DNA from 3 places in the Lysinibacillus sp. FSL L8-0126 genome. Region 1 is predicted to be linked to each of the others. Evidence: riboswitches for the same ligand, from Rfam matches in the RefSeq annotation. Region 1 holds a riboswitch; each other region holds the start of a gene.
The links. Region 1 has a riboswitch for cobalamin ahead of MHI34_RS10120 (iron chelate uptake ABC transporter family permease subunit). Riboswitches for the same ligand answer to the same signal wherever they lie in the genome.

Region 1 (7,505 bases):
TTGTACATATGGTAGCCTCGTTACCTAGTCGTTCTCCACATTTAGCACAGACCGTTTGATGATACTTGCCAAGCAAAGGATTTAAACCATAATTCGCTGTTACTGCTCGACCTTGTTGTTCATGTAGAGCCATTTTTAATTCTGCAAAATTTGCTTCTGCTAATTGTAACTTTTGATACTCACGTGCCAGTTTTCCAAGCGAATGGGCATCAGAATTACTAACGAACGTATATGCTTGTAATTCTTTGATACGACTTACCATATTGGTATCAGAGCTTAACCCTAATTCAATGGCATCGATAAGCTGCGGATCAAAGACTTCTGTTAAGCTACGCTCAACCCCTCTACCAAACAAACTTTTAAATGGTGTAAAAACATGGGCAGGAATAAACAGACCTCCCAATTCATGCACCTTTCGCTGTAATGTGAGACCGTCACAATAAATTCGCTGTGAACTCAAGTGGATATTTTTCATATGTTGGGACATCCAATCAGAGAACTGCTTCATTAACATCAGTGTTGGAAAGTAAGCAAGCACATGAATAGGTCCATGACAATATTGATCGTAAATTTCGATTTCCGACCCTGGAATCAACGTTGTTTCCTGAAAGCGTAGGCCGCCCTCTTTTAATTCCTGTAGTTCACCTTGTTCAATCATCTCCATCATTTCTTCGATTACTTCGGGTGAATGACAATCAATAATCCCAATAATATCTAATCCCTTTCTAGCACTAGCAGTCTCTAAAATTTTTGCTAACGTTAATGTTTTACTGCCAGTAATTTTCACTGCTCGCCCACTAGAAGTACGCCCAATATGAATATGTAAATCTGCATAAAATGTTTGCATTTCAATCGCTCCCTTTAGTATTTCAAGTACGTAAATTTTTTTGTTCAAGCGGACTCAAGATAAAAATACCTTACATCACAGCAAGGTATTTCTCACTTTATTATGATGGATGATTGGTGGTAGTGCTATTATTTGTCTCATAAGCACCTGAACTATGTGATGACCCTGACGATGAATCATAGGCAACTAATGTCACACCAATCTTTTTTTCAAGCTCGTTAATTTTCGCAAGTTGCTGTGGATCTAATTGAGCAAATTTAATGTCTTCCATTATCATCAATCCTTTCACTCATAAAGTTCCCTGAAATAAAAAAAGTATACTTCATTCCACCTCAACTTAATTGCTTAAAGCTTTGTGATTTAGCTAATTTCCAAACGTTTGTTGAATGAAAATGACTGATATTCAGTCATTTTTTTATTGACATTGTTTTTCTCATCCTGTAACATACTAAACAAGTAAGGCAAAAGTGAGGGATTGCATGTCAAAGGAAGAAAAAATTATTCAAGCTGCAATTGAAGTTTTTCGCGAAAAAGGAATTGAAAAGACGAAGGTTTCAGATATCGTCAAAGCTGCTGGGATTGCTCAAGGAACATTTTATCTCTACTTCCCATCACGCCTTTCTGTCATGCCAGCTATTGCAAAAAATATGGTAGAAAGAATTATTACTACCGTAGATGAAGGTGTTTCAGATCATAAGCCTTTTGATCAGCAACTTGAAGAGGTTGTTGAAATCATTTTCTCGATCACAAAGGAATATGGTGATATCGTTGCACTCATTTATGCTGGAATTGCACAAACAGAGCATTTAAAAGAATGGGAAAGCATTTATGCACCATACTATGATTGGATGAGTAATTTCTTATTAACGGCTCAACAACAAGGCATCATTCGAGATTCAATTAATCCATCACGGTCAGCAAAGCTTATTATTGGTCTAATTGAATCTGCCGCAGAACAAGTTTATTTGTTTGATGACAGCAAGGATGAAACGATGACACTGCTTAAGCTTGAACTTCTAGACTTTTTATATCATGCACTTGGCCTACGTCACGCGTAAGTGACGTTCTCTTTTATCTACAAAATGACTGAACGTCAGTCATTAATTCTATTAATGAAAGGATTTTAATTATGCAAAAAGAATGGTTATATGTCGGTCTAACAAGTTTATTTGAATTGTTTTGGATATTTGGTTTTAATGTAGCAAGTTCCTGGTGGCATTGGATTATTATTGTGTCTATAATTGCTATCGATTTTCACTTCTTATCAAAAGCTTGTGAAAACCTACCTACTGGTACCGTATACGCTATTTTCGCTGGTGCAGGTGCAATTGGCACTACGTTAATGGACATTTTTATTTTCGATGGAGAGTTTAATGCGATTAAAGGTATTTTCATGTTTATTTTAATATCGGGCGTTATTGGATTAAAATTAGCAGATAACGCACCAACAGATCACGATGAAAAGAAAGGAGTGAATGCATAATGGGTTGGGTATATATTTTATTAGCAGCAATAGCCGAAATTATAGGTGTTATTGGATTACGCTTTTATAGTCAAAATAAAACGATACGAAATTTATTATTATATGTCGGTGGCTTTGGATTATCATTTGCCCTTTTATATGCATCCTTCAATTATTTACAGCTAAGCATTGCCTATGTTGTCTGGGTAGGTATTGGTACTGTCGGTGCAGTGCTTGTCAATATCATTTTCTTTGGTGAATCCAAAAATCTATCACGAATTATCAGTATCATTGCTATTATCATCGGTGTAGCAGGGTTAAAGGCCGTATCTTAATTAAACTACACTCAAAGGACATCCTTCTTATATCGAGGAATGTCCTTTGTCATTTAAACCATTGAGTATATCTTTGAACCTGTTACATTTTTATAATTAAAAACAGATACACTGCGGTCATTACTCTAGCTAATGAAAAATCCGTCTCCTGTATAAACATTGACTATTTTTCTAACTAAGAAACATAAGAACTCTTCCTGATATGACTGTTTCCTATGCCATGTATTTTCGTAAATGCTACTTTCATAATGAATATATTATGTAAATTAGTTGTCCTTACTTTTTTAAACTTGACTGACCTTCTTTGCGAATTGATCTGGAACATACGTGAGGTATGGTTTACCAGTCAAGGAATGTGTTTGAATATCAGCAAAAACACCAAATACTTCTTGTAACAATGTTGGTGTTAGCACTTCCTCGGGTGTCCCATGACACACAATTCGACCTTGCTGCAACACGTAAATTTGATCACAGTACATTGCCGCAATATTCAAGTCATGTAAAGCCGCAACTACTGTTAAATGTAAGGTTTGAATTAAGTCCATAAGCTGAAGTTGATGTTGGATATCTAAATGATTCGTTGGCTCATCTAATATAAGCACTTGTGCTTGCTGTGCTAGTGCTCGTGCAACCATTACACGTTTTTTCTCTCCACCTGAAAGGGAGCTAAAGCTTCGTTTTTCTAAATGAGCTATACCTGTTTGCTTCAAAGCATCTTTAACAATTTGAAAATCTTGCTCTTGATCTAGCTCTAACAGTTTTTTATGTGGCGTTCTCCCCATGCTAACTAAATCATGTACAGTGAAATCAAATAAAACAGGTGTATCTTGACTAACAACAGCTAAATTCTTCGCAATTGCTTTACTAGATTGCTTTAAAATATCATGCTCATTTAATAATACCGTCCCGCTTTCAGGTTTTAGAAGACGATACATATTTTTTAGCAATGTTGATTTGCCACTACCATTAGGACCAATTAACCCAACAAACTGCTTTTTCTTTATTTGAATACTTACTTCATGTAGTATACGTTGATCGTTAATGGAGAATGATACTTGCTTTGCTTCTAATGTCATATAAGTTAATCTCCTTCACCGAAAGAATAATTATTGCGACGGAGTAGCCAAATGAAAAATGGACCTCCGCAAAAGGCTGTAATAATACCAATTGGCATTTCCTGAGGAGCAATGATAATTCGAGCAAAGGCATCAGCCCACACTAAGAAAATCCCCCCTATTAAAGCACTAATCGGTATCACATATTTATAGTTAGATCCCACAATTAAACGTACTATATGAGGGATAATTAGACCTACAAAACCAATAGAGCCACTGACTGCCACCAGTACACCTGTTAACAGGGAGACAAGTAATATAAGCTGAATCCGAAATTGCTGAAGATTAACGCCTAACGTCACTGCCGCTTCTTCCCCAAGTAAAAGTAAATTTAAATTTCGATAGTGTAGCCAGAGAAGCCCAAATACGACGAAAAATATGGAAGCTGGAATGATAATATTATTCCATTTAGCTCCTGCTAGACTACCTAGCATCCAAAACATAACAGCTTTTAAAGCCCCCTCTTGCTTTGACATCATTAAAATAAAATTAGAAATGGCCGTTAAAATAAAGGAAACAGCCATACCTGCCAATAACAGACGAAAAATAGAAACCCGTCCCCCAACACGAGATAAGAAAAACACCAGTGCAATGGCAAGTAATGATCCTAGAAAGGCTGATATTGAAAGCGCGTAAATACCTAAAAATGAAAAGGCTCCTAAAATAATCACAGATGTCGCTCCGACGGCTGCCCCTGAAGAAATCCCTAAAATATACGGGTCAGCAATGGAATTTCGTACAAGTGCCTGAATGGCTGCCCCCGCAATGGCTAATCCAGCACCAACAATAGCAGCCAATAAAACACGAGGTGCTCTTATTTGCCAAATGATAATTTCCTGTGAGCGACTCCAATCTTGCTCTATGGCATTTTGTATAAAGGGGATTTTAGAAAGAATAACTTTCCATACATATAATGGTGTAACTGATACAGAGCCGACCATGACAGCAAAGGTCATAGAAACAATTAATACGAAGAAAAGGATTAAGGAAAAAAATATAAACTTTTTATTCATCCGTTTTAAACTCCTACTGAATAGTGATGAATGAAGCAATAAAAAAAGGTATTCCATACGCAACTACGCATAGAAATACCCTAGAATAAACAAAGTCAGAAAAAATCCAGCTATTGTCCGTAATTGCTTGCATCCTCGTGGGCATTACAGGTATTACTAACTGGCAGGTCTCCTGGCTTCGATTCAACACCCTATAATTGCCTTCCCATTCTTCCACAGTGGCAAATAATATTATAGGACTCCTCGTTACAGTTGCGGGACAGCGTCGGACTTACACCGACTTCCCTTTTAAGTGACATTATAAAATGGCACACCAATAGTATTTGAATTTATAAAATTGTGACGATTCTATCATACATTTTTATAGATTGTTAGTCTACATGGAATTTTATTTCTAAGGAAGAACAATATATAAGCTGTATCTTCGCAGTTTTGCTATTTGCTCGTTATAAATTGGCTATCTATTACTTAATAGTTTTGGCATGGGAGGATACTCCACCACATCTTAGCCACTTTTCCTATCACATACATCAATAACATTTCGCTCTCTTCATTCATGTCAAAAAGCAATTGACATCCATCATTTCTGCACATTTGTTTGCTACAGTAAGGGAAAATAGTGAGGAGGATATTACATGATATTTAAAAGAAAATGGTCTACTGGACTTCTAGCAGTAACGGCCTTCATTAGTTTAACAGCTTGTGCGGAGGAGCAAACGAAGCCTGCATCTCCTTCCAATAACACTGCTGAAGAAATGGATCATTCTACGATGAGCCACTCAAGCTCAGGTGAAGTACCATCCACATTAAAGAACGCGGATAATCCGAAGTTTTCTGTTGGAAGTAACGTGATTATTACGGATGGACATATGGACGGTATGAGAGGTGCCGAAGCAACAATAATAGGTGCCTATAACACAACTGCCTATGTTATTTCCTATGAGCCAACTTCCGGTGGAAAGCATGTAGAAAATCATAAGTGGGTGATTCATGAAGAATTGATTGATCCAGAAGAAGCACCACTAGCCCCTGGCACAGAAGTAAAAACGGACGCAGCGCATATGGAAGGTATGGAAAATGCGACTGTCCGTATTGAGGAGGCTATCCAAACGACTGTTTATATGGTTGATTACACTTCGACCACAAATGGTGAAGCTGTTAAAAATCATAAATGGGTGACAGAAGAAGAATTAACCTCAAAATAATATGAACAACCTCTCCAGCATTTCTGGCAGAGGTTGTTTTCTAGCTTTTGTGTTGTAACGGTTTTCTATCAATTGACTTATGCCATTTATAGCCGATACCCCATACTGTTTGCAAGTAATCATCCGCAGGGAACCCACTTTTTCTTAATTTTTCTCGTAAATTACGCACATGAGAATCAATGGTACGATCTTCAATTGTCACATTATATCCCCAGACTGTGGTGATTAGATGTTCTCTAGAAAATACTTTATTTTGATGATCTAAAAATAAAACAAGCATGGAAAATTCCTTTGGTGTTAGGGGAATTGCCTCATGTTGAAAATATAATTCAAAGGATTCCTTATCTAAGCGAAGACCCTCAAAGCTAATAACCTTTTCCTCTATTTTCGATCTTCTTAATACCGCATATATACGTGCTAATAACTCTTCCTCATCGAAGGGTTTTAATATGTAGTCATCAGCACCGAGGTTTAAGCCTTTTACAATATCCGCATGCTCTCCTTTTGCAGTAAGCATAATGATGGGTACATCCCAAAACTTCCTAATTTCTTGGCACGCCTGCCACCCATCCATCTCTGGCATCATAACATCCAAAAGAATTAAATCTGCATGCCCATCTTCTAAAAAATCGAAAGCCTCTTGAACGGAAGACATAGCTCTACAATAAAAATTCGGCTCTAAATAAAGGGTTAATAAATCTAACATTCTTGGCTCATCATCAATGCATAAAATGGTTTTCATCTGTTTCTACCCCTTTAAAAGATAATTCAAAAGTAGTTCCTTTATTTATTTCACTGCTAACCTTCACTTCGCCCCCATGCGCCTGTACAAGTTCCTTGACAATAGCAAGCCCCAGTCCAGAACCACCTAAAGCACGACTACGAGATTTTTCCACTCGATAAAATCGTTCAAAAATATAGGGTAAATCCTTCTTTGGAATCCCCTTCCCTGTATCTTGAACGATAATGCTTAAAACATCATTGTGTTTCTTTGCGGTGACTGAAGTCGTATCTCCTGACGCACAATAGATTAATGCGTTATTTAATAGATTTATTAGGATTTGCTCTAGCCTTGCTTCATCTGCCCATACTGTCAAACCCTCTTCATAACGTACAATAAAATGTATACCCTTCTCTTGAAAAGCAGGGCTTAGCTTTTTTTCAATGTTTGTAAAAAATGAATTTAAATGTACGTTTTGTTGTTCAATCACAAACGAGTTTTCATCCATTTTAGCTAAATCAAATAAATCTTTAATTAATCGAGAAAGTCTATTTGTTTCTTCTATTATAATGGCTAAATACTTTTGGCGATCCTGCTCTGTTAAATCCCGTTTCGAAAGAATGTCGGTATAGCCTTTAATAAAGGTTAGAGGTGTGCGAAGCTCATGTGCAATGCTCGATAAAAATTCCTTACGCTCATGCCTTAAATGATTCAGATCGTTAGACAACAGCTGTATAGCATTCGATAAATCCCCAAGCTCATCCTTTCCATTGGTAGAAAGGGCGACTGTAAAATCACCTTTGCTCA
Region 2 (7,505 bases), 1.3 Mb from region 1:
GCCATTATCTTTAGCTGCGGCGATAATACCAGCTACATGTGTTCCGTGATCACCTGGATAAGTAGTATTCGCTGGTGCTGCTGCATTATAGGGTGGGAGTACTTGAGATTTTAGATCGGGGTGTTTAAAATCTACACCAGAATCAATGACAGCGACTGTCACATCATGCTCACCCGCTAATTCTAGTGCCTTATCCATTTGCAGTAGGTTTAAATGATACATCTCTTGTTTCTTTGGATCGACTTCTGTTTGAAAAGAGCGATACACATAGCTAGGAGATACACTTGTAATGCCATCTTGCTTTAGATAGTAAGCAACTGCTTTTTCTATTGATACGCCTTTATTCAGTTGTACCACATCATAGCCTAATGAAGGAATGGAGCGGATGACTTTGGAGCCAATGTTTTTATGTACATTTTTATCAAGTCCTGAATGCTTGATAACAATTTTATCCTTACTCATCCATTTTTCTTCATTCTGCTCTGTTTGTTTCATACTACTTGCCAGTACATTCTTGGCTTTATGCTGAGGTACTTCAGCAAAGGCAGAAGCAGCTGGAACCATTAGTGTAGCGGATGCTACAATAGCGACTGATTTTTTAAACAAACTTTTCAATTGTTATCTCTCCTTGGTGTTATAAATTAAGTCTCGACTCTATTAATACGGATAAAGATTAGAAAAGTTTCGTAAAGGAGGAAAATTTTTCACTATTTTTTCCTTCGAATTGTCTAAAGTTTTTTGTTTTACAACTAATTTAGTAGAAAGCCTCTATTCAGCTGATGGACTTCCAAGTATTGCACGCTTCGTTCTTTTACGTTTATCCAATATGTTTTTGGCATGCCAAACCATCAAAGACATCGCAACGAATTTGACGTATCGCTAACATAAATCGAATCTTTTGATTTCGTAGTAGTTTACTAATTTTTGAATATGAAAGAAAATAAAAAATGATAAAGCCATCGAGAGAGAATTTCTCGATGACTTTTGTCTACAATTGTTCTATTAATTGTTGTAATTCACACTTGGAGCGGGGGGGTGTAATGTTTTCCTGCAATAGCTTCTTTTTTTGTAATGTCATGAACATATCAAAAACCCATGGACGTTCGAGATGTGCACGTTGCAGCAATTCTTCTTCATAAAACAACTCGATCGGGTCTCCGTTATAAATGATATTCCCTGCCTCCATGACAATGATTTGATCCGCCCATTCATAAGCAAGGGGAATGTCATGGGTAGCAAGTAAAATGGTTCTTTCGCCGTCTTCTAATTTACCTAGGTACTGTAGAACTTGGGTAGCATAATAATTGTCAAGGCCTGCTGTTGGCTCATCTAATAAGAGGACAGAGGGCTCCATCGCTAAAACACCTGCCATCGCCACACGCTTTTTCTGACCTACGCTTAGAAAGTGAATAGGTTTTTCGAGTAAATCGCCTATTTCCGTTTGCGCAACAGCCCATGCTATTTTTTCTTCGATTTTTTCGGTAGACCAGCCAAGATTTAGTGGTCCAAATGCGATATCTTGCTTGACAGTACCTGAAAAAAGTTGATGATCCGCATCTTGAAAAACAATGCCAACTTGCTGGCGAAGTGCCTTTAAAGCTTTTCGACTATATTGAAGCTCGTTGCCATCAAAAACAATCGTCCCAGCTGACGGTTGTAAAATACCATTAAGATGCTGAAACAATGTTGATTTTCCAGCGCCATTATGACCAAGGATGGCAATTTTTTTTCCTTTTGGAATGTGTAAAGTAATGTCTGACAATGCCTTCGTACCATCTGCATAGGCATAGGACAAGCGGTTTAGTTCAAAATAGAATGCTGTCATGAGAAGTACCCTCCATATACAATGAGGAATAGGAATAGTGTCGCTATGCCTAGCCAATTTTTCTTGCTATAGGAGCCCATCTCTTGCCAGTAGACGGCTTCGCCACCCCGTGACTGCATGGCATTATTAAGCTCACGACTACGCTGAAACATTTCAGCAAATAGCGCCACAATAAGCATGGATACGGAGCGTAGCCATTGCATTGGAGAATGGTAGCCAAGACGCGCTTGCTGGGCAAGATGTATTCTGTACATGCTTTCTAAAAATATAAAAATAAAACGATAGGTTAGTTCAATAAGCTCAACCAATAAAGAGGGCAGTCGCCATTGTCGGAGCACATAGCAAATCCCTTGTACGGATGTGGTCAAAATTAAAAAGTATAAACAACTACTACTGCCAAGGACAATAAAGAACAATTGTTGGGCGGACAGGGCACTTGCTTTTCCGATGAAAATTGTCCAATTCATCCACGTAAAAGACCACAGATGGGCAGGTAATACATGAGTTGCTGGTGTGATTGACAGCAAGATGGATACAAGACTTGTTAGTAAGAAAAATCCAGGTAGCAATAATAACTTAACATAGTAGGTAAGCGGAATTTTTGCACCTAAAATGATAAAAGCACTCATTACAAAAAATGTAATGAGTGAAAGTCGTTCATCTCTCATGATGAGCGTTACGAGAAGTAGACCAATTGAAAGTATCATTTTTTCTAGCGGATGAACGGACGCTAGCTTATTAAGATACGCATACTTATCAATGAGTAACATAACGGGTTAACCTTCTTTATGCTTGCCGCGCATATAGCCGATGAAGTAGCCAATAAAACCAGCTCCAATAGCTGCCTGTAGCACGAATAATAAGCTTTCAATTTCACCACTTGGTGGCTCCCATAAGCTTTCAAACCACGGTTCATATTCTGCATTGATTTCGCCAATGGCTGCTTCTGCCTCTCCATCAGCACCACCAAATTCTGCACCTTTTTGTATAAACAATGGGATGATAGCTAACAGCACAACAATCGCTAATAGTAATAAATTTCGTTTCATCTACTAATGTGCCTCCTTTGTTGAGAAAACACGCAACATTTTTAATTCGCTGACATTGTACTTTTTCAAGAAATTCATCACAATGACCGTTAAAATTCCTTCACTCACCGCTAACGGAATTTGAGTTAAGGCAAAAATACCTGCGAACTTTGTAAACGATGCCATAAAGCCGCCAACCTCTGAAGGGAAGGCTAATGCTAACTGTACAGAAGTCACAACATATGTACCTAAGTCACCAAGCATCGCAGCAAAAAAAACAGCTAGTGAAAATGACAACCCTATTTTTTGAGCCCCTTTAAAGACAAAGTAAGCAATAAATGGGCCTACAATCGCCATAGAGAAGGCGTTCGCTCCTAAAGTGGTAATCCCACCATGTGCTAATAATAAAGATTGGAATAATAAAACAATCGTTCCGATGACACTCATAGCGAGAGGTCCGAATAAAACCGTTCCAAGTCCAACACCAGTTGGGTGGGAGCAACTACCTGTAACCGAAGGGATTTTTAACGCCGACAGCACAAAAGCAAAGGCTCCTGAAAGACCTAAAAGCATTTTGGTTTCAGGGTTTTCTTCAATTGTTTTGCGAATGGAGCGCAATCCTAGAATAATAAATGGGATAGAGATGACCCACCAAAAAATAGCCCATTCGATTGGTAAAAAACCTTCCATGATATGCATAGCAAAGGCACGTTTTGGCACGAGTAAAAAGGCCAATAAAAAATAACTAAGTTTCCACCATGAAAATTTCAAAAGCTTTCCTCCTTACTAATAGATTTTTAGAATGTAGCGTGCGTAAATAAAAAAGCACTTCTCCGTTGTTGGAAAAGTGCATAGCTAAAAAAGCAAATAACATTCTCATCTGCTAAGCCGCACACCTATCCTCGTAGGCTGAAACGATCACATATTTTTCGGCAGGTCTCCTGGCTCTAGTTCAACACTTTATAGGTCTTCCCATCCGTTGGACAGTGACATGTTCTATAAAGCTCCCTAATACAGTGGCGGGACCGCGCCGGACTCAAACCGGCTTCCCTTTTAAGCAAAATGATAAGTATTTTACACCGAAAAAACATTAAGTTGTGAGATTTCACGACAAAGTGTAACATGATTTTCCATAAATATGCTATACTTTTTTTAAAAATATTTTCAATTGAAGGTCAATAGAGAAGATTCTGATAACTACTGAATTGTCATAAATAGGGAGATATTATAATTTTTATACCCGGTCTACACACAAAATTGATAAAATTGTCATAAATTTTTATAGAAATATTGAAATTTTAAAATAATGAGATATGATAGAGACAGTTTTCTATTCTATTAAGAAGATAATAAATTTCATATAAAACGTCGATAAGTGCTCGAATAACTCGAGATAATAGGGAAATTGGTGAAAATCCAATACAGCCCCCGCTACTGTAATAGCTGATGAAATCGCAAAGCCACTGGTGCAAACTTGGGAAGGTGCGATAGTAAAATGAAGCTTAAGTCAGGAAACCTGCTTATTTGATTGTGCATGCAAACTTTTCGGAGGGAGAAGTTGAAGCAAGAGCGAGTACCTGTATTTTATTTTATTCGTTTTTATTTGGCTTCTACAAAACCTTTACTCTTCGTAATTAGAGTAAAGGTTTTTCTTTTTCCAGAAAGCAAATGAGGGGAGACAGAAGATGACAACATGGAATTTAGAGGGGATGAAAACACATCTCTTTATTTGTAATGGTAGTAGCTGCATGAACAAAGGTGGGGAGGAAATTACCCTAGCTATTCGAGAAGAAATACAACAGCAAGCACTTGATCAAGAGATACATACAACAAGAACGCGCTGTAATGGACGATGCAAGGATGCTTGTGTGGTCATCGCCTATCCGCAAGGGAATTGGTATCGTGTACCATCAACAGAGCATGCTAGAACACTTGTACAAGATTTACATCATGAATCCTTATACAACGAACATGTCTTTACACTTCGTGAAGGTACATTACAGCGTACAGCACAAACGACAGCCATTAAAGGGATCGAAAAGGTGAAAGAGGGGTAACAACATGGCGCAAAAAGGAAAAATTTTCGTAGTGGGCTTTGGACCTGGAGACTTTAAGCATATTACGACACGGGCGGTAGAGGCATTACAACAAAGTGATATGATCATAGGCTACAAAACCTACGTGGAGTTGATTCAAGATTTAGTCAGTGCGAAGTCGATTGTCAGTACTGGAATGACCGAAGAGGTGTCCCGTGCGCAGGAAGCGGTGCGCCAAGCAGAGGCTGGAAGCATTGTCTCAGTCATTTCAAGTGGTGATGCGGGTGTCTATGGTATGGCGGGATTAGTGTATGAGGTATTGATTGAGCTAGGCTGGACAGAAGCAACGGGGATTGAGGTAGAAATTGTCCCTGGTATTTCTGCCATCAATTCATGTGCTAGCTTACTTGGTGCCCCGATTATGCATGATGCCTGTACGATTAGTTTAAGTGACCATCTAACACCATGGAATTTAATTGCCAAGCGCGTCGAGGCAGCCGCTATGGCGGATTTTGTAATCGCTTTATACAACCCAAAAAGCGGTCGCCGAACAAGACAAATTGTCGAAGCACAGCGCATTCTCTTAGAATATCGTTCGCCTGACACACCAGTAGGACTTGTGAAAAGTGCTTACCGCGATCGTCAAGAAGTGACGATGACAACATTAGCCGAAATGCTGGAGCATGACATTGGAATGCTGACGACAGTCATTATTGGTAATTCGTCGACATTTTTCTATGACAATAAAATGATTACACCACGTGGCTATCAACGTAAATATACATTGGGTGAAGAAAAACAACCCTTACGTCCACATCAACGTTTACGTGAAGAAAATGAACCTTGGGCAATGAACCAAGAGACAGGGACTGCACGACAAGACTTTACAGCAGATCCTAATGCAGGGCGTTTTAATAAACCCAGTGTAGCCGCTACGCCAAAGCCAAAAAAAACAGCACTTGAAATGGCTACAGCGGCACTCGCAATGGTGAAAGGAACAAGTGCAGTCAAAGTAACGCCGAAACTTGTACAGCAAAAAATAGAATCCATTTTTGAATTAGCTGTAAGCCCAGGAGTGGTGAATAAGTTTTTCACACCTCAGCAAATGATGACGTTAGCAGAGGTCGTTGGGGAAGAGGGGACGATGGAATATACACCAGACCATCAAATCCATTTGAAAATCCCAACGACTGCCCCTGAACGTATCACGGAGAAATTACAGGAAGTAGGCTTTTTATTAGCGCCGATTGGTGATGTGCTATCCTTGAAGGCTTGTGATTTTTGCTATGGTGAAAAGGCCGATTCGATTCCCTATGCAGAAGAAATACAACAAAAATTAGGTGGAATGTCTTTGCCGAAAACATTAAATATCGGCTTTAACGGCTGTGGTATGGCCTGTTACCGGGCTGTATTTGATGATATTGGTATTGTCTATCGCAAAAGTAAATTTGATGTCTTTATTGGGGCGAAGCCAGTTGGTCGTACGGCCCATGCAGCACAGCCTGTTGTAGAAGGGTTGGAGCCTGAACAACTGATTCCACTAATTACAGATATTATTGAAGAATATAAAGCAAATGCTCACCCAAATGAACGTTTATTTAAATATTTTAAACGTGTGAAAAAGATATTGCATTTTACGTATCAAGATATGTCTTCCAAAATAAAAGTAGAGCCAGCTCCGTGCGGCGACTAGTGAGGAGAAAAGAGATGAAAGCTATTTTATTTGTCGGCCATGGGAGCCGTTTAGCAGCAGGAAATGATGAGGTACGTACATTTATTGAACAAATGACACCGCGTATTGATGCACAATTTTTAGTGGAAACATGTTTCCTAGAATTTGCTTCACCGAACATCGAAGAAGGCATTACGAATTGTGTGAAGAAAGGGGCTACAGAGGTTCATGTAATTCCGATTATTTTACTTCATGCAGGCCATTCAAAGCTGCATATTCCAGCAGAGATCGAGCATGCGCGTGAGCATTATCCGAACATTACATTTACCTATGGTCAAACCATTGGCATTCATGATGAAATATTTGCGATTTTACAAGATCGTCTAGCGGAAATTGGTTTTCATTCAGAACAAGAGCAACAAGATACAGCCATTTTATTGATTGCACGAGGTGGCAGTGATCCATCTGCAAATGGTGATTTTTATAAAATTACACGACTTTTATGGGAAAAATTACCTGTTAAATATGTGGAAAGTGCATTTATGGGCGTAACAGATCCACGTGTTGAAGAAGGTATTGAACGCTGTGTTAAATTAGGTGCGAAAAAAATCATCATGCTCCCATACTTTTTATTCACAGGTATTTTAATGGAACGTATGAATGATATGTGTGTGAAGTTTAATGAACAATATCCAGATTGTACTGTTCAAATTGCCAATTATTTTGGCTACCATGAACGTTTACAAAATGTTTTATTAGAGCGTATTGAACAAACGATAAATGGTACATCTACAGGCATGCAAGATTTAGAAAATTATCGTGCCTATGCGGCAGTTCATGGACATGCCCATCATCACCATCATCATGATCACGGACACGACCACCATCATGACCATGACCACCACCATGAAGAGGAGCCAGTAAAATGATTTTCATGTTAGCAG
Region 3 (7,505 bases), 180 kb from region 1:
GCAATAGTTAGGCCAAACTCCTGCTCTAAAAACTTAGTCTTTGAGCCATAATGGTAATCCATAGCATCCAATGCTGCTTGTAAATAGTCTTCTCGAGCAGACATTAATGCATAGAATTGCTGTAATTCTTGCTCATTATATTGATGTTGAATAGCCTGTGCCATTCTGTCTACCATTGGACGTAAATGGATATTCGTGTTTAAATAGTCTTCCATAATCGTCTCCTCTGGTACATCTAAGGCTAGCAAAATAAGAGCTCCCCCTATACCTGTGCGATCCTTACCAACTGCACAATGGTGGACAAGACCCAAATTGTCAGGATTTTGTATGGTTTTCATTAACTCTTTAAAAGAAGGATTATTAAACGGCATCTGTGCATAAAAATCTCGGAACATTTCGGGGCTTACTGCTTTATAAAAATCTCTACCACCAGCATTTGTAGGCATTTCAAATGTATGATTGCCCTTCGCTGGTATTTGAATATATTGAGCGTGTGAGAACATAGGGTTAGGATTATGGTGTGCCTCATTATTATCACGATAATCAAAAATGGTTTTAATCCCTAATGTTTCAAATAGCTCTTTATCCGCCAACGTCATTTTCCCAAGAGCCGCTGAGCGGTAAAATAAACCGTTCTTGACAATGCGCCCATCCCTTGTCCTATATCCCCCCATATCTCGAAAATTATAAACTGCCTCAAATGGAATTATCTTTGTCTCTAACTGTTCCAATTACTACACCTCCTAAAATTATCGAGCACTCTTACTTTTATTTTATAGAACTAACTCAATTAATTCCAATTTTCACACTAGGAAATAACAACCCACATAAAAATGGCTAGCTGTCAGTATACAGCTAGCCTTGAATGGTTTCTTATTTAAATAACTCTGGATAGACAGCCTTTGCTACTAGTTCTACGGCTTCCCCAATACGTGGGCCAGGTCGATTAGAGATATCTGTATCAAGAGTCTGTACTGCTTTATTTTGAACTGCTGTCACTGTATTCCATCCATCACGTGCAAGTATTTCACCTATTGGATCCTCTGTGTAGTTTACTGTCGTTAAAATAACATCTGGGTTTTTCACTATGACATCTTCCTCAGAAACTTGTGCCCAGCTGCTCAAGTCAGAAAAAACATTCTTAACATTGGCTGCATCTAGTATTTCTTGCTGGAAAGTACCAGAGCCTGCTGTATAAATATCGGGCTTAGGACTAATTTCTAAATAAACATTTTTCGGTGCTTTTACTTCCTTCACCTTTGCTTTAACGTCAGCTAATTTCGCTTTAATCTCTTCGTTTACTTCATTTCCTTTATCTGCAACACCCATTACAGCTGCGATCTGTTCGATGTCACCATAAACATCATCGAATGTAGCTGCTGATTGAATAACAAACACTTTGATCCCAGCATCTTCAAGTGGTTTCATTGCTTCCTTATCACCAATCGTATAAGCTATAACAACATCTGGCTTCAACGCTATGATTCGTTCACTGTTAAAATTCACAGAATCAGAAACCCGTTCAATTTTCTGTGCTTCCTCTGGGTAAGTATCATACTCAGTTGCTCCTACGATTTTATCACCAACACCTAGAGCAAATAAAATTTCTGTATTACTTGGTTGCAATGATACAACTGTTTTTGGTACTTCTTTAAACTCTATTTCTACACCGCGATCATCTGTCACTTTGTAGTTTGTTTGCTCTGTTTGTTGTGTATCCTGTGAAGCGTCTTTATTTTTAGTATCTACCGAAGTACCACAACCTGCTAAAATCATTGCAAGGAAGAGTACTGTTAGCCATTGAACATTAAATAATTTCTTCATTATTATTCTCCTTTTTCTTTTTCATCGGATATGATTTACTAATAAATGGTATTTCAGCTATCCCTGCTTGTTGATTCATAAAGACAGCCATAACGAAGCACACATTGGCTAATAGGCCTAAATAATCAAAAAGAATAGCTGGAACCTCTCGTTCATCCGATACTTTGTGTAATGTACGATATGATTTTTTTGCTTCACTACGGCAAAGATGTAGAGCAGCGGCAGCCTCTGTACCTTGAGGTAAGACAAAGTTTTGTATCTCTTCCTTCACATGACGAACATAAAAATCATAGCGCTCACTTAGCCAAGCAAGATCCTCTTCTGTTACGGCTAGTTTTCCACGAACCGAGCCATTGACATGGTAGGCCATAGGTAAAATAATCATTAAATCTTCTACAACAGCTTGTACATCCTCTTTCTTAACTGCAGCTAAAGCAACTCCCAAATGCGTAGTCAGACTGTCTGTTCGAATCTCAAAATCAACCGTCGAAGCTTTTTCACGCATAAATGGATAACAAGAATAACGTGCATCTTTTTTCACTTGCGATCCCCCCACTTTTCATTATGAAAATTCTTGCATAAAAAAACGCCGCTCCTTTACGCAAAGGAACGACGAAAATAACATAATAATGGCCAAATTAACATGACATAGCCTATGTATTTGCCGTATATCCTCCTAGCTTCCGAGAAGTTTTTATACGTTCAAACAAAGGTCGGTCTCCTGGCTTGTACAGTTCATTACATAAAAAACGAATGTGTGATAAAGTACCTTCCCATCTCTGTTAAGACAGTGGTAAACCTTTATACTAGCTGTACTTACAGTTGCGGAAACAGCTTCGGTTTTTCACCGAATTCCCGATTATGCTTGTTAGCACCTTTATTCTGCAAGAATAATTCACTTGTAAAGCAGTTTATCATATATTAATAGGAAAAAATAGCTGTGCTTTGAATGGATCGTCACCATTTCTAAAGAATAAGATAAACAAAACTGTTTTATAGTATAGTTTCAATTGCCTGTTCAATATCAAGTTGTGAATCTGTTGGTTCAAAGCGTGCAACGGTCTTGCCGTTAGCATCTACTAAAAACTTTGTAAAGTTCCAGCGAATATTACGACCATCTAAAAAGTTAGGGGCAAGTTGAACAATTGCCTCAGCAAGCATTTTTTCCTGCATGCTCGCCTTGCCAAACTCTCGAAAATCCACTTCATGTTTTAAATAATTGAATAATGGGTGGGTAGTCTCTCCATTTACTTGTACAAGCTCAAAAATTGGGAAGGTAACGCCATAATTCACTTTACAAAGATGCGTAGTCTCCTCGCCATCTTCAGGATTTTGATGACCAAATTGATCGCAAGGAAATCCTAGAACGACAAAATTATCTTTCCCATATTTATCATACATTTTTTGTAAGTCATCAAATTGATATGTAAATCGGCATTGATTCGCCGTATTGACAATTAGCATCGTTTTTCCACGATATGTTTCCATGGATAAAATTTCACCATTAGGTTTTCGTACTAAATAATTATAAATGCTCATGTCTTAACCCCTTTTATTTTTTCATTTATTATAGTTGACTATTCAATAATTTACCAAATAATTTGCACAAAAAACACCATCTCGTTACGTTGAACGGATGGCTGACTTATACTTCTGTTTAGATTTAACGTCCTGCTCTTCATTAATTAAACGATGGGCAATGTCTAATAACTTTATGTCACTTGTCTCGTCATATAGCTTTTTAAAAGATACAATAATATCATGGCGAATGTGAGTCGGATGCTTCTCATCTAAACAAGTTTGAAATCTCTTTGCTAAATAAGACACCACTAAGTCACTTTGTACTTGACCTGCTAGCCCAATTTTCCAAATAGCTTGTAATGCATTTCGAGCTGTAACGGATCGTTCATCATAAGTCACAGCCCAAATCTTTAAAAAATCCTCCAATACCCTTTCTTCTGGGTCACTTTTTGCGGCTAAGGCGCATAAAATTTGTGCAGCACGTGCACGTGCATGACCATCTTTGTATGTAAGTGCTTGTACAAGCTGTTCCCAGACTGCATATGTCCAATCTACGGGTTCCTGCAGAATTTTTATTAGTTCCTCGTAAGATTCAATATCGCGGTCATGCTCTGTTAGATTATTAAAAAGTTGCAAAATCTCTTTCTCCATAATTTATCCCTACCTTTATTGTTTCAGAACGTAATAAAATTTGATTTATGGTACACTTAACTTAATTTTTTTCTCAAAGAAGGTGAGTTTATGAATAAATTTAATGCTAGGAAAATGATTTTCCGATTGATTGTGATTCTTTCTCTACTTGTAGCTGCCTATTTTGTAATCCCTGTATCCATGCCTATAATACTTGCTGGTGTCAGTGCATTTTTCTTAGAACCCATTGTTATGTTCTTTAAAAGGCGATGGAAAATGTCAAGGAAAATTGTAGTTGCTTTTATATACATAGTGAGTGTTATTGTTATCTCTATTATTTGCTATATATCCATTACACAAATTATGTCGCAAATAATTATATTGTCAAAGCAAGCTCCCTATTATATTTCCAAGCTATCAGATATGTGGCTTCATATGCAAGAAAATATTTCTAAATACACAGAGGACTTTCCACCTGAAGTAAGTGCTTCGCTTCAAAAAACCACTATGGATTTCATAAAGAAAGTTGAAGAATCCTTTTTAAGCTTCTTTAATTATAACAAAGTTTCAGCATTCTTTTCAGAGATTCCAAGCCTATTTATCAGTCTTCTCGTTTATATGATTGCTTTATTCCTATTTATGCTTGATTTGCCCAAATTAAAGGAAATCACTTATAAATATTTAAAGCCTAACACAGCAAAGAAAATAAAAATCATCTTAAATCGTTTAAAAGATGCAACATTCGGTTATATGAAGGCACACTTATTTGTAAGCTTTATCATAGGTGGCGTCACACTTATTGGATTACTATTAATCCAACCGAAATATGCAGTTACGATGACCATTATTATTTGGTTAATAGATATCGTTCCTTTCCTAGGGTCCATTATTATATTAGCCCCATGGGGACTATACCATCTATTAATGGGAAACACAGCTATCGCTGTAAAATTATTCATCTTAGCTGCTATTTTACTTATTATTCGTCGTGTCGTCGAGCCTAAACTAATGGGCGACCACATTGGCTTATCCACTTTGCCAACATTAATTGCCATGTTCATTGGTCTACAGTTATTTGGTATCATCGGTTTACTCGTTGGCCCATTTGTTATCATTTTCTTTATTGCCTTAAAAGAAACAGGTGTCATTAAGCTAAATTTTAAAATTTAATGCAAAGTCATTACGCTTCGAGCTTACCTCTAATGCTCCTCTTAAACCACTGGAGATGCAAAATAAGTGTTCATCTCTCCTCGACAAAGGAGGTAGATGAACACTAAAGCAAAATAAAAAAGGTCATCTTTGTATATTTTTTCTCTACAAAGATGACCTTTTCATCATGTCAATCGTCTATTAAATATAGAGGCTTATTGAATACGACCAAAGCCTACTAAGTATTGATTCCACCAATCAAGTGATTCAATTACGATACCATTGTTTTGAGCATCGATCATTGTGTTGTTCCCTAAGTAAATACCTACGTGAGCTACACCAGAACCATAGCTGAAGAATACTAAGTCTCCAACACGTGCTTCACTTGCTGAGATACGTTGAGTTGCTAAATACTGCTGTGATGCTGTACGTGGTAAAGAAACACCTGCTTGTTTGTATGACCACTGTACAAGACCTGAACAGTCAAAGCCTGTCGATGGGTTACTACCACCCCAGACATATGGACGTCCTAGGAATTGTTTAGCTGTTGAAATAGCATCTCCTGAAGAAGCCGTACCAGCTCCTGAGCCCATAACAATTTTTTGTGGCACGCCGCCATCATTATTTTGAGTTGCTTGTACAACTGGAGTTGCTGCTTGTAGCGCACGTAAACGGGCTGCTTCTTCTTCAGCTGCTTTACGCTCTGCCTCTAAACGTTCTTCTTCTTGTTTCGTTGCAATTTGAGCTTTTAATGCAAGTGATTTCGCTTCATTTTCAGCCTTTTTCACTTCCATTTCGCTTTCCTTTTGTTGAAGCTCTTGGAATTGCTTTTGAAGCTCTTTTTGTTTTTCATCTAATGTAGCTTTTTGTTGCTCTAAGCTTGCTTTATCTGCTTCCTGTTGATCTACCAATTCTTGGTCAGCATCCATTAATGTTTTGACCGCTACGACACGATCCATTAAATCGGCAAAGCTTTTTGCTTCAAGAACGACATTTAAATAAACGCCTACAGTATTATCTTGTGCTTGGTATGCAGCCATACGCTCACTTAAAATTTTAGAACGTTGCTCGATACGTTTTTGTGTTTCAACAATACTAGCATCCACTTCTTTAATATCAGCTTGTACCTGTTTAAATATTTTCACCTTTGCGTCGATCTCTTGTTGTAACTTTGTTAATTCTTCTTGTAATTTTTTAACTTGTGCATCAATTTCAGCCTTTTTCTCAATCATTTGTTGAGAAGTTTCTTCGGCATGTACTTCTGTTGGTTGAATTGTATTAAATAATAAGCCGCCAGCTAGTGCTAATGCTAGCACCATCGACTTACGCCATTTATTGCGCTTACCCACTGATTTTCATTCCCCTTCATCTGTCAATTTCGCTCTAGATATTCTATGTAATCACTTGAACGATTCTATTTTAATCAAATGTTCTTATATTTATTTTAGCCTTTTAAAGTTTAGCATTTTCGGCATAACTTTTATACTATTTCATGTCTATTTAATACATTAGTAAAACTCGAAATATTTCTGTAATATTTGCAAGAAAACTACTTTATTCTACAAAACACCTAATTTATTCTATCTAATGTCGATATTAGCTGATTCAACATTAGACCTACACATCACTTTGTAATGTTTTTGTAATATTTTATTCAAATATTTCAATGAAAAAGGTAGGGAATCAATCCCTACCTCAGACCGTAGACAAAAGCCCATCGAGAAGTTCACTCTCGATGGTTTTTGTCATTTTTCTTCCTATTTTATTTTTAACATTTGGTAATATACTACCAAATTCAACATACTCTTCGAGCATAGTTGCTCTCTTAAGCTACTTGCCACGTCCAAGTAGCCAGTTTCTTCAAATTCATGGCAGCAAAAGTAAGCATCGCCTGCATGGACAATTTTTTTAGACCTCTTAAGGTTGTCCATCGCATACCATGCTTTTCTTTTGCATCGGCAAAGACACGCTCAATCGTTTCTTTGCGCTTTGCATAAATCTGTTTGATGTCATAGGAATGGCGTAAATGTTCAGCTTCCTCCACATATGACTCCCAAATATGGCGTTGAATGAGTTTTTGATGATGCTTACTTTCTGTACATTGGGAAAGGCTTGGACACTTCGCACAAATCAAAGGATTCGATTTATATTGGCGATATCCTTCCTTCGTCGTTGTCGCATACTTCAATATCTGCCCTTGTGGGCAAAGATAACAATTATAGTGCTCGTCATATGTATACTCGTGCTTTCGGAAGAATCCATCTTTCGTTTTAGGACGTGTATACGGAAGAACAGGCAACATTTGATTCTCTAACAAAAAGTTCGTAATCGCTGGTGTTTTATAGGCTGCATCTGCCGCAACAGCTAATGGTTTTTGAACA

Region 2: linked by a shared signal. The riboswitch ahead of MHI34_RS16565 ((2Fe-2S) ferredoxin domain-containing protein) and the one ahead of MHI34_RS10120 (iron chelate uptake ABC transporter family permease subunit) in region 1 are both predicted to bind cobalamin.
Region 3: linked by a shared signal. The riboswitch ahead of MHI34_RS09295 (hypothetical protein) and the one ahead of MHI34_RS10120 (iron chelate uptake ABC transporter family permease subunit) in region 1 are both predicted to bind cobalamin.

Annotation. Positions count from the first base shown of each region.
Region 1 is NZ_CP152028.1:2,073,737-2,081,241, reverse strand. It holds gene MHI34_RS10150 (endonuclease Q family protein) at 1-847, opposite strand, end outside; gene MHI34_RS10145 (hypothetical protein) at 948-1,118, opposite strand; gene MHI34_RS10140 (TetR family transcriptional regulator) at 1,327-1,905, shown strand; gene MHI34_RS10135 (SMR family transporter) at 1,977-2,330, shown strand; gene MHI34_RS10130 (SMR family transporter) at 2,330-2,644, shown strand; gene MHI34_RS10125 (heme ABC transporter ATP-binding protein) at 2,929-3,720, opposite strand; gene MHI34_RS10120 (iron chelate uptake ABC transporter family permease subunit) at 3,726-4,772, opposite strand; cobalamin riboswitch at 4,917-5,105, opposite strand; gene MHI34_RS10115 (YdhK family protein) at 5,408-5,977, shown strand; gene MHI34_RS10110 (response regulator transcription factor) at 6,018-6,719, opposite strand; gene MHI34_RS10105 (ATP-binding protein) at 6,697-7,505, opposite strand, start outside.
Region 2 is NZ_CP152028.1:3,407,735-3,415,239, forward strand. It holds gene MHI34_RS16540 (S8 family peptidase) at 1-615, opposite strand, end outside; gene MHI34_RS16545 (ATP-binding cassette domain-containing protein) at 989-1,825, opposite strand; gene cbiQ (cobalt ECF transporter T component CbiQ) at 1,822-2,595, opposite strand; gene MHI34_RS16555 (energy-coupling factor ABC transporter substrate-binding protein) at 2,602-2,874, opposite strand; gene MHI34_RS16560 (energy-coupling factor ABC transporter permease) at 2,878-3,624, opposite strand; cobalamin riboswitch at 3,767-3,952, opposite strand; cobalamin riboswitch at 4,210-4,392, shown strand; gene MHI34_RS16565 ((2Fe-2S) ferredoxin domain-containing protein) at 4,539-4,910, shown strand; gene cobJ (precorrin-3B C(17)-methyltransferase) at 4,915-6,582, shown strand; gene MHI34_RS16575 (sirohydrochlorin chelatase) at 6,597-7,490, shown strand; gene cobK (precorrin-6A reductase) at 7,487-7,505, shown strand, end outside.
Region 3 is NZ_CP152028.1:1,894,218-1,901,722, reverse strand. It holds gene MHI34_RS09305 (tyrosine-protein phosphatase) at 1-731, opposite strand, end outside; gene MHI34_RS09300 (ABC transporter substrate-binding protein) at 874-1,824, opposite strand; gene MHI34_RS09295 (hypothetical protein) at 1,808-2,365, opposite strand; cobalamin riboswitch at 2,518-2,718, opposite strand; gene MHI34_RS09290 (glutathione peroxidase) at 2,818-3,363, opposite strand; gene MHI34_RS09285 (hypothetical protein) at 3,448-3,996, opposite strand; gene ytvI (sporulation integral membrane protein YtvI) at 4,087-5,145, shown strand; gene MHI34_RS09275 (C40 family peptidase) at 5,340-6,473, opposite strand; gene MHI34_RS09270 (IS1182-like element ISBsp5 family transposase) at 6,950-7,505, opposite strand, start outside.